2 regions of the Janthinobacterium sp. 13 genome follow, and region 1 is predicted to be linked to the other one. Evidence: predicted binding sites of a transcription regulator. Region 1 holds the regulator's gene; the other holds the start of a gene.
What was found. The regulator FNR, encoded in region 1, switches genes on or off when oxygen is low (the NO sensors DNR and NnrR bind a similar motif). The targets are predictions, from matches to a motif close to TTGATNNNNATCAA.

Region 1 (5,106 bases):
GTTCGCGCGTGGTGCGGTTGTCGTCGGCCACCAGCAGGCGCAGCTGGCCCAGCGCCGGCGTGCGCCGCGTTTCGGCCGGCTGCGCCAGCATTTCGAAGGGCACGCTGAACCAGAAGCGGCTGCCCTTGCCTTCGCTGCTGGCGACGGCGATGTCGCCGCCCATCATGTGGATCAGCTGCTTGCTGATGGCCAGGCCCAGGCCCGTGCCGCCGAAGCGCCGCGTGATGCTCTGGTCGCCCTGGGAAAACGCGGCAAACAGCTGCTGTTGCTGCAGTTCCGTCATGCCGATGCCCGTGTCGCGCACCTCGAAGCGCAGCCAGGCGCGGCCGTTTTCGTTCTCGGCCAGGCTGACGGCCACCACCACTTCGCCGCTCTCCGTGAACTTGATGGCGTTGCCGGCCAGGTTGACGAGGATTTGCTGCAGGCGCTGGGCGTCGCCCACGAGACGCCGCGGTACGTCGGGCTCGACGGCGATGGCCAGTTCCAGCTCCTTTTCGCCCGCATTCATCGTCATCGTCGTGGCCAGGGTATTCATGACTTCGTCGAGGTCGAATTCGACGGGTGACAATTCCATGCGCCGCGCCTCGATCTTCGAATAGTCGAGCACGTCGTTGAGGATGCCCAGCAGCGACTGGCCCGCCACTCTGACCATGGTCAGATACTTGCGTTGTTCCGTGTCGAGCCTGGTATTGCCCAGCAAATACACCATGCCCAGCACGGCATTGAGGGGCGTGCGGATTTCATGGCTCATGTTGGCCACGAAATCGCTCTTCGCGCGGTTGGCCGCCTCGGCCCGGTCGCGTTCCTGTTCCAGCTCCGCCGCGCGCGATTCGAGTTCCTGCTGCAGGCGGTCGCGTTCGCTCATCAGGCCGTTGAACGCTTCCGTCAGTTCGCCGATCTCGTCGCGTTGCTGTACCGGCACGGGCGTGAAGCGGCTGCCGCTGGTGCGCAGGGCTTGCAGGGTGTCGCGCAGGCGCACCAGCGGCGACAGCAGGCGCACGGTGACCCAGCCCAGCACGAAGGCGGCCAGCAGCGAGGCGAGGATGCTCCACAGCACCAGCCGGTACAGCACGCCATCGAACGGTTCGAATGCATCCTCGACGGGGAGCGAGGCGGCCAGCAGCCAGTTCACGGATTTCAGGCGCTTGAAGCTGTTGACGGCCGTGATGCCGCGGCTGTTGGTGCTGACCATGCTGCCTTCGCCATCTTCCTTCAGCAGCTGGGTCGTCGTCAGGTTGGCGTTCGGCTTGCGCGGTTGCAGCAAGCGGCTGGTATCGGGGTGCAGCACGTAGCGCGGCACGGCGCCGCGCGTGAGGATGAAGTAATAGCCGCTCTTGCCGATCTTTTCCGAGCGCAGGCGGCCCAGCAGGTTGTCCTTGTACAGGCGCAGCACGCCGATCACCACGCCGGCCACCTGGCCATCGGCGGCCAGCACGGGCGCCACCATCTGCACGATGGGCATGCCGCTCGACTTGCCCAGCATCGGTTCGGTGATCATGGGCTGGCGCGTGCGCAGGACGGTCTGGAAATACTCGCGCTCGGCGACGTTGATGCCGGCGCGCCCCGCCACCTCCGGCATGTCGGCCACGACGGCGCCATGCGCGTCGAGCACCAGCACGTCATCGAACAGCACCAGCATCGAGCGGCGCGAATAGTATTCGCGCAATTGGGCGGGCCGGGCGATCAATTCCGGCGGCTGCTGTCGGGCCGTCAGGGTGACGATCTGCAGCAGCATGCCCAGCTTGTCGTCGAGTTCGGCGGCGGTGCGGGTGATCAGGGACGATTGCTGGCTCAGCAGTACTCGGGTGAAGTCGTCGCGCATGTGCTGCACCTGGATCATGGTGACCAGCGCGATCATGGCGATCGAGGTCAGGCTGGTGGCCAGCGCGACTTTTGCTTTAATGCCGAGAGGCTTCATGATTTCCTTTTCAGTACCGGGCGGCACAGGCGGCAGATAATGCTGTCAGGAATTTTCCTATCAATGCCCCAGCTTGGCAAGCGCCGCCGCGCAAATTGCCCGCCCCGTGCGGGCTTTTGACGATGTTGCCATATAATTAAAGGCTGGACGTCGTTTATTCGCCGAATTTACGGTGAAATTGGCATACGGCAACCCTGTATGCGGCTGTATGCAGTAAACTTGTTGTTGCATTTTCTAAAAGGTACCGACATGACTGAAGCGCTACTCACTCCAACCTTGCCCACCGTGAACGTGGAGGCGTTGCGTGCGCGATGCTCGACCTGCAGCATGCATCAATTGTGCCTGCCGATGGGCCTCGATGTGGGCGACATGGACAGGCTGGACCAGATCATCGGCCGCCGCCGCAAGATCGTGCGCGGCGCCTCGCTGTTCCGTATCGGCGACTCGTTCCAGAACCTGTATGCGATCCGCCTAGGGCATTTCAAGACGTACCAGATCAATCCGGGCGGCGAAGAGCAGGTGACGGGCTTCCAGATGGCGGGTGAACTGCTGGGCATGGACGCCATCAGCGCCGACCGCCACCACTGTAACGCGGTGGCGCTGGAAGACAGCGAAGTGTGTGAAATCCCGTTTTCCAGCCTGGAACAATTGCTGGGCAACATGCCGACCCTGCTGCGCCATTTCCACCGCATGATGAGCCAGGAAATCACGCGCGAGCAAAGCGTCATGCTGTTGCTGGGCAATATGCAGGCGACGCAGCGCTTTGCCGCCTTCATCGTCAACCTGGCGTCGCGCTATGAAGCGCGCGGCTATTCGGGCAGCAATTTCCAGCTGCGCATGTCGCGCGAGGAAATCGGCAACTACCTGGGCCTGACCATCGAGAGCGTCAGCCGCCTGCTGTCGAAGTTCAAGAAGGAAGGCTGGCTGCGCGTCTCCAACCGGGAAATTGAAATCCTGCAGCCGGCCAAGTTAAAAGCCATTACGGCTGGCACGGACGTCTGCAAATAAGACTTACAGTTCCTCGTCCGCATGCAGCGCGATGCTGCGTTGCAGGGGCCAGGTCCAGATGCCGGACAGGCGCCACTCGCGTTTGTCGTTTTCCACCAGCACTTGCCAGCGGCTGCGCTCGAGCATCGGCAGCGCCACGGAAAAATTGCCGGCTGCGTCGGGCTGCACCAGCACCTTGATATCCTTTTCCGGCAGGGTCGCATGCGCCAGGTGCAACTGCAAAGGCGCCTGATAGGCCTTGCCGAAGCTGTGCACGGAACCGGTCAGGCGCGCTGCAGCGACGTCATACGACAGGCGCGTATCCATCGCCAGGTCGCTGGCGATCGTGTCGCGCTTCAAATCCTGGTTGATCGCCTTGCCCTGCTTGTAATAATCGCCCACCACCAGCGCATCGGGCTGCGTAAACGCGATATAGCCCATGAAGCTGCCGACGACCACGGACAGGCCGGGGCCGATCATCAGCAGCCATGGCCAGCGATGCTTGTACCACGGTGCAACGGGTGCTTGCAGTTTCAGACTGTCGGACATGGTATTTCTCCTGTTTAATCAGCCAGTCCCCGCATGGGGACCGGCCTTCCTGCAACTTCGTGGCGGCGGCGAGGGCACCCGGTCCCCGTCCGCCTTTCCTTGTTAACGTGGCACGATGAATACCGCGCTTTCACGCACATGCAGCGATGGGTCGTCCAGAGATTGCAATTCGATCGCAATCTTGTTCGAGCCCTTCTCTCCCACGCCGTGCGGCACGCGCAGGCGGATCGGCCAACCCAGCGTTTCCGTCGGCTGCAAGGTCACTTCTTCGCGCGTCAGCAAGGTCAGGCCCGGCAAGCCGGAAGCGCTGATTTTGAAATGCTGGCTTTGCTCCGACGTGTTCATGATCTGCAGGCGGTAGACGTTTTCGATCATGCCGTCTTCCACTTCGCGTCCCATCGAACCGCGGTCGCGGATCACGTCCATTTTCAGGGGCGTGCGCAGGGCCAGCGAAGTACACACGGCGATGATGATCAGGGCCAGGATGGACGTGTAGATCAAGACGCGCGGGCGCATGGCGCGCTGGCGTATCTGCTTCGAATTGAAGTTGTTTTCCATCGCATGGTCGGTACTGTAGCGTACCAGTCCCCGTGGCCGGTCGACCTTGTCCATCACGCTGTTGCAGGCATCGACGCAAGCGGCGCAACCGATGCATTCATACTGCAGGCCGTTACGGATATCGATACCGGTCGGACACACCTGCACGCACAGGGTACAGTCGATGCAATCGCCCAGCTTGTCGTTGTTGCCGGCCTTCTTGCTCATGGCGCCACGTGGTTCGCCGCGCTTGGCATCGTAGGTGATGATCAGGGTGTCCTGGTCGAACATGGCGCTCTGGAAGCGCGCGTAGGGGCACATGTATTTGCACACCTGCTCGCGCAGCCAGCCCGCGTTGCCGTAGGTTGCCAGACTGTAGAACAAGACCCAGAACCATTCCCAGGGACCGAAGTTCAGCGTGGTCACCGACTGCGCCAGTTCCTTGATCGGCGTGAAGTAGCCGACAAAGGTAAAGCCCGTCCACAGGGCGATGGCGCCCCATACCAGGTGCTTGGCCGTCTTCTTGAACGCCTTGCGCACGGAGGGGCCCTGCTTGTCGAGGGCCATGCGCGCACTGCGCGTGCCCTCGATGCGGCGTTCGACCCACAGGAAAATTTCCGTGTATACCGTTTGCGGGCAAGAGAACCCGCACCACACCCGCCCGGCAATGGCCGTGACGAGGAACAACAAATACGCACAGATGATCAGCAGGGCCGCCAGATAGATGAAATCCTGGGGCCACAGCACGACGCCGAAAATGTAGAACTTGCGCGTGGTCAAATCGAACAGCAGGGCTTGCCTGCCATTCCAGGTCAACCACGGCAAGCCGTAGAACGCGAGCTGGGTAAGCCATACGCATACCCATCGCCAGGTAGCGTAGCGTCCTTTGGCCTCGCGAGGGTAGATTTGCTCGCGGGCCGCATACATCTTGATGACTTGAGGTTCCATTTTTACTTTGCGGGTGCCTGCGGATTCGACAGGCTCCAGACATACGCCGACAGCACGTGTACCTTGGATTCGCCGAGGAAATCGCTGAAGGCCGGCATGGTGTTGCTGCGTCCCTTGCGTACGGTTTCCATGATGGTGTCGGCGCTGCCGCCGTACAGCCAGGTCTT
Region 2 (5,106 bases), 1.8 Mb from region 1:
ATCGATTAACTTGAACTTGTCGTCCATCACCTGAGCTACGTGCAATGTCTGTCACAGTTTTAGCAACAAAATCGGCAAGCGGTTCGGCCGGCGTAGTATAGGCAAGTCCTTTTACAAACAGGTGTTCTGCACGTTTTGGTGAAAATGAACCTGTTCCGAATGCTGGGCCCAATGCAAGCGCAAGCACCAGAAGCACTGATATTAGACGAAACATCATCAGCTAAACCGATTTCAGTGCTTCGAGGTCTTTAAAATTGATCGAAAGAAAAATCCGTTCTGAAACGCAATTAATCCAACAAGCAGTAGGCTAGATTGTTGTGCCGTTGCCTGTAAGGCAACGGCAACAACCATAGGGCTAATAATTGCTGCAAGCCAAAAATCTCGGCTTTTGAACACCTTACCAAGATGTAAGACAATATCTACTTCAGCTCCTTTCTCATTATGTAGTTGTATCGTCAAAACTTGTGACAACATCCCGAAAAAAACAGATATTGCAGCAATGCCGTTACGCAATAATGAATTCGTATCTGTCACCGCTTCACCAAATCCCAGTTCTACGTTTGCCCATGCATCAATCACAAAAAATATTAAAAAATTTACTAAAAATACCACCAAGCTAGTCAGAAAAATGCGCATGTTGCGTTACTCACTAAAGAAAATGTTGGCCCAACTGCCTGAAAGAGAAAAATTGAGGCACAGCGTACAGGCGGAGTCCGACCTCCTCTCTACACATCAGTGCTGAAACTGTCCAATCTGCTTTATGTTTCTAATTGGATGTTATTCAATTATAGCTGTCACCAAGGTAGCAAGACTCACTAATTTTTTCAAGTAGCCCGTTCAACCTTCGACATTGTCCAAAACCTTAGTCCCTATCCGAACGGCAGACTTCGCATATTGAACATGCCGCATCTCCGTCAGATAATGAGGACGCGGTAGCGGCCAGGCAGAGTGATGCTGATCAGGTCGAATGTCCTTGAGCACGTGGGGCAGATAGGTACCTGCCCTTAGCATTCATTCGAGCATGCCCCGAGTTGATCATTTATGCGCGACTGGCCCTTGGTGATCGGCACAAACACTTCCCATTTATGCTGTATCGCGGGATTGACGGTTTTGGCGCAACTCACGGCAACATTGAATCCAGACAGGCCGTGGCTTTGCGGAACCCATTTCACACGCAAAGCTGCCGCGCATTTTGTCACCAGAATCTTCCGGTTCGGCTCCAGGACTTGCCAACTTGTGCCATTTTTGGAGTTCTCTGCTGCAATGAACTGTACTGCGGCCTCCCTGATTTCAAACAAGCCATGGATGTCGCCGCGTGTCCGGTCTTCGTCAAGCGTGGCCGCGAGTGCCGATGAGACGCCAGCAACAAGAAAAACGGCGACGACCAAGGAAGCGTACATGCGTCTATTCAAACGTAACGGTGCCAACATATTTACAATCCTTGCCAAGTCTGTTCGATATCAGATAGAGATATGAAAGGTTTTGCATTCTACAGTCAACAATCCCGGCCCCACCGTTCTTGTTCTCCACTGGCGAGTGCGTACTTTTCGTGGCACGATGACAAGTTCATCGGCTACTCATTCAACTGACTGAACGCACATGGCTTTTACTTTTCACCCGCTTTCCGATATTCCCCACGAAGAATGGCTCCTTCTGTTGAATCACCCGGATGTCATCCGCCATATGCCACTGGCCACCGAACGTTGGACGGATGGCGCTATTGCGGAATGGGCGAAAGGCAAGGACGCGCAATGGCAAGCGAATGGCTATGGACCGTGGGCTATCCGGGTGGATGGCGCGTTTGCCGGCTGGGGCGGTTTTCAGAAGGAAGGGGGCGAAGCAGACCTGGCACTGGTATTGCTCCCCGGGTTCTGGGGACATGGGCCAGCGTTGGCGCGCCATTTCATGCACCGCCGGCTGGAACTGGGCATTGGCCCGGTCAGCATCCTGCTGCCACCCAGCCGCACTCGGGTCAAGGGGCTGGCAAGAATCGGCTTCCTGTTTGATCGCGAGGTGGAGCATGAAGGCCAACGCTTTTTGAAGTTCCGTGCATCGGAATGAGCGTCACATGCGCGGTGGGGACGGGAACAGCCTTTCTCTCCCGCAACTGGCATACTATTCAATGCATATGCGAATCTGAGCAAAGTTTGCAGAAACGAGCTATTCCTATGCGCGATCACTTTCCACTTTTAAATCCATGAAAAACAGCACCGTCGAATATCGCCATAACTTCCCCCTCGATCCGCTCGATGTCGTCCGTGTCTTCGATCAATCCGGCATCAAGCGTCCGACCGACAATCTCCCGAGAATCGCGCGCATGTTCGCCGCACCTTGCCTCTCGCTGTCGGCTTGGGTGGATAATGAGCTGGTGGGGGTGGCCCGCTCGCTGACCGATTATGCGTATTGCTGCTATCTGTCGGACCTGGCCGTCGACCAGCGGTACCAGGGCCTGGGTATCGGCAAGGAACTTGTCAAGCGCACTCAGGCCATCATCGGCGACGACGTGTCCTTGATACTGCTCTCCGCCCCGGACGCCATGTCCTACTATCCGACGCTCGGTTTCGAGCCTGCCGGCAATGCCTACGTCATCCGGCGCAAACATTGAGCGACCGTTTTAACAATTCCCGCAGCTGATGAAACCCGTCTATACCCTCGCCGAAGCCCTGGCAAAAGATCCCGGCCGCGTCACCAAAACCCAGGCCCTCACCCTCGACAGTGCCAGGCCCCACATGGGCCTGAAAGGCAGGCATGGCCTGTTCGCTTCCGTAGCCTGGTGGGAAAGCATCGAGGCTAAGCGCCTCCCGACGCAAACCGTGACGGGCATCATCGAATGCACGTATTTCGCGGGCCAGGACAGCCGCCGTGGCGATCAGGTCAACAGCGTCACCTTGCGCCTGGCGGATGGCTCGACAGTGGACGAAAGCATCTACATAAACCACAAGCAAGACATCAGCCTGTTCGTGCCTGGCGCCATGGTGACGATGGTCTATGCGCTGGATGAACTGAAGGCACAGCCGGCCGCCGACGGCGGCGTCAATGTGGCGCGTATCGTGCTGGAAGTGGCCATATCCGTCAGAAAAGATAAAGAGTAGGGGGCGGCGCCATGCCGATGCTCCACGATCTGCACAAGCTTGATATTGGACAAGTTTCTAGCTGAAATTGGTTTGACCTCCCCCCGCGCCAGGTCTAGAGTCGACAAGGAACCCTCAACGGACCACGATCGCCTCCCATGGCCAAGCCCTTTCCCTTAAACCCGAAGAACCCCGAACGCATCTGCTGGGGTTGCGACAAGTATTGTCCGCCGGATGCCATGCGCTGCGGCAATGGTTCCGAACGCACGCAGCATCCGATCGAGCTGTTTGGCGAAGGCTGGAATGACTGGGGGCTGGCGGCGGCCGACAAGGCCGACAAGGACGAGAACCCGCCTTGACGGCAAGCGCAGCACGCGGCGCGCCGCTACAATCTCTTCATCGCGTCCGCGCTGAGGAGCCTCCATGCAAGAAACCCTGTCCCGCTGGCTGGCAAGCAGCGCCGGCGATGTCCAGTTCGTCGAGCACCCGGCCGTGCACACCATCGATGAAGCATTGATTCACGTGCCAGCCATGCCTGGCCTGATGGTAAAGAATCTGTTCGTGCGCGATGCAAAGGGCCGCCGGCATTTCCTCGTCATCGTGCCTTTCGACAAGCGTATCGACCTGGCGGCGCTGGGGCGCTTGTTACCAGTCAGTAAGCTGAGCATGGCTACGCCCGAACGCCTGCTGCAGCACCTGGGCATCACGCCTGGCTCCGTCAGCCTGTTTGCCTTGCTGTATGACAGTGCGCAGGCGGTGGAACTGGTGCTGGACCAGGCCGTGTGGGAAGCGGACTCTGTGCAAGCCCACCCGCTGCGCAACACGGCCACGGTGGCGCTGTCGCATGCCACCCTGGTCCGTTTCCTCGCGCATACGGGACACGTGCCCCTCATCATGAGTGTCCCCGCGGCTCCCTGATGCTCAATGCCCGGCCACGGGCGCGCCGCCGCTGCGCCGTCCCGGCCGGAAACCATGCGCGCGGGTAGACCAGGCGATGGCAAAGGCCAGCACCAGCAAGCTGACCATGGCCCATGGGAAGGCGCCCGCGCCCCAGGTTTCCAGCAAGGCGCCGCCTGCCACGCCCGCTGCCGCGATGGCCCCATTCCACGCCACTACATTCATCGACAAGGCCACGTCGGCGCCGCTGCCGGCCGTGTCGGCCAGCGCCGTCTGCAACAGCGTTGCCGCGCCGCCAAAAGACAAGCCCCAGACGGCCATGCCCAGGTAAATGACAATGGGAAACTGTGACGCGATGCCCAGCACGAGGGCCGTGGCGGCGAACGCGCCCAGGCTGGCCAGCACGGTGGCGCGCAGGTGGCGCTCGACCAGCTTGCCCGTGATCCAGATGCCGGCCATGGCGGCGGCGCCGAAGACGAGCAAGACCAGGTCCACCCGTTCCGTCAATCCGGCCGGCGCCACGAACGGGGCGATGTAGGTGTAGAGGATATTGTGCGCCAGCATCCAGGCGATGACGACGGCCAGCACGGGGCGCACGCCCGGCGTCGTGAAGACGCGGCGCAGGGGCAGGCGTTCATGGACGGACTGGCCCGGGTAGTCCGGCACCTTCGCCAGCACCCAGGCGATCAGGATCAATGTTAGCGCGGAAATGATCCAGAACGCGGCGCGCCAGCCGACGAGCGAACCGAGCAAGGTGCCCAGCGGCACGCCCAGGGACAGGGCGACCGGTGCGCCCACCATGGCCAGCGCCAGGGCGCGGCCTTGCTGATGCGGCGCCACCATGCGCCGTGCGTAGCCTGCCAGCAAGCTCCACGCCAGTCCGGCCGCCATGCCGGCAAAGAAGCGGGCCGCGAGGGTCAGCCAGTAGTGGGACGACAGCGCCGTGACGGTATTGAACACGAGAAAGCCGATGATGGTCAGCAACAGCACGTTGCGGCGGCGCCAGCCGCGTGTGGCGATGGTGAGCGGAATGGCTGCCAGCAGGGAACCGAGGGCATAGGCCGTGACCATTTGCCCGGCCAGCGCGGCGCTGATGCCGAGTCCCGTACTGATCTGCTGCAACAAGCCGGCGGGCAAG

Region 2: CLU94_RS05710 (DUF3079 domain-containing protein) is a predicted target of FNR. The motif match lies at 3,132-3,145, and genes of this name have one in related genera.

Annotation. Positions count from the first base shown of each region.
Region 1 is NZ_PEEQ01000001.1:3,077,122-3,082,227, forward strand. Features, by position in the region: gene CLU94_RS13585 (response regulator) at 1-1,918, opposite strand, end outside; gene fnr (fumarate/nitrate reduction transcriptional regulator Fnr) at 2,168-2,926, shown strand; gene CLU94_RS13595 (FixH family protein) at 2,930-3,454, opposite strand; gene ccoG (cytochrome c oxidase accessory protein CcoG) at 3,557-4,939, opposite strand; gene ccoP (cytochrome-c oxidase, cbb3-type subunit III) at 4,942-5,106, opposite strand, start outside.
Region 2 is NZ_PEEQ01000001.1:1,320,336-1,325,441, reverse strand. Features, by position in the region: gene CLU94_RS27930 (hypothetical protein) at 1-217, opposite strand, end outside; gene CLU94_RS27925 (hypothetical protein) at 232-636, opposite strand; gene CLU94_RS05730 (hypothetical protein) at 1,005-1,400, opposite strand; gene CLU94_RS05725 (GNAT family N-acetyltransferase) at 1,600-2,061, shown strand; gene CLU94_RS05720 (GNAT family N-acetyltransferase) at 2,198-2,605, shown strand; gene CLU94_RS05715 (hypothetical protein) at 2,634-3,092, shown strand; gene CLU94_RS05710 (DUF3079 domain-containing protein) at 3,230-3,430, shown strand; gene CLU94_RS05705 (prolyl-tRNA synthetase associated domain-containing protein) at 3,495-3,989, shown strand; gene CLU94_RS05700 (MFS transporter) at 3,993-5,106, opposite strand, start outside.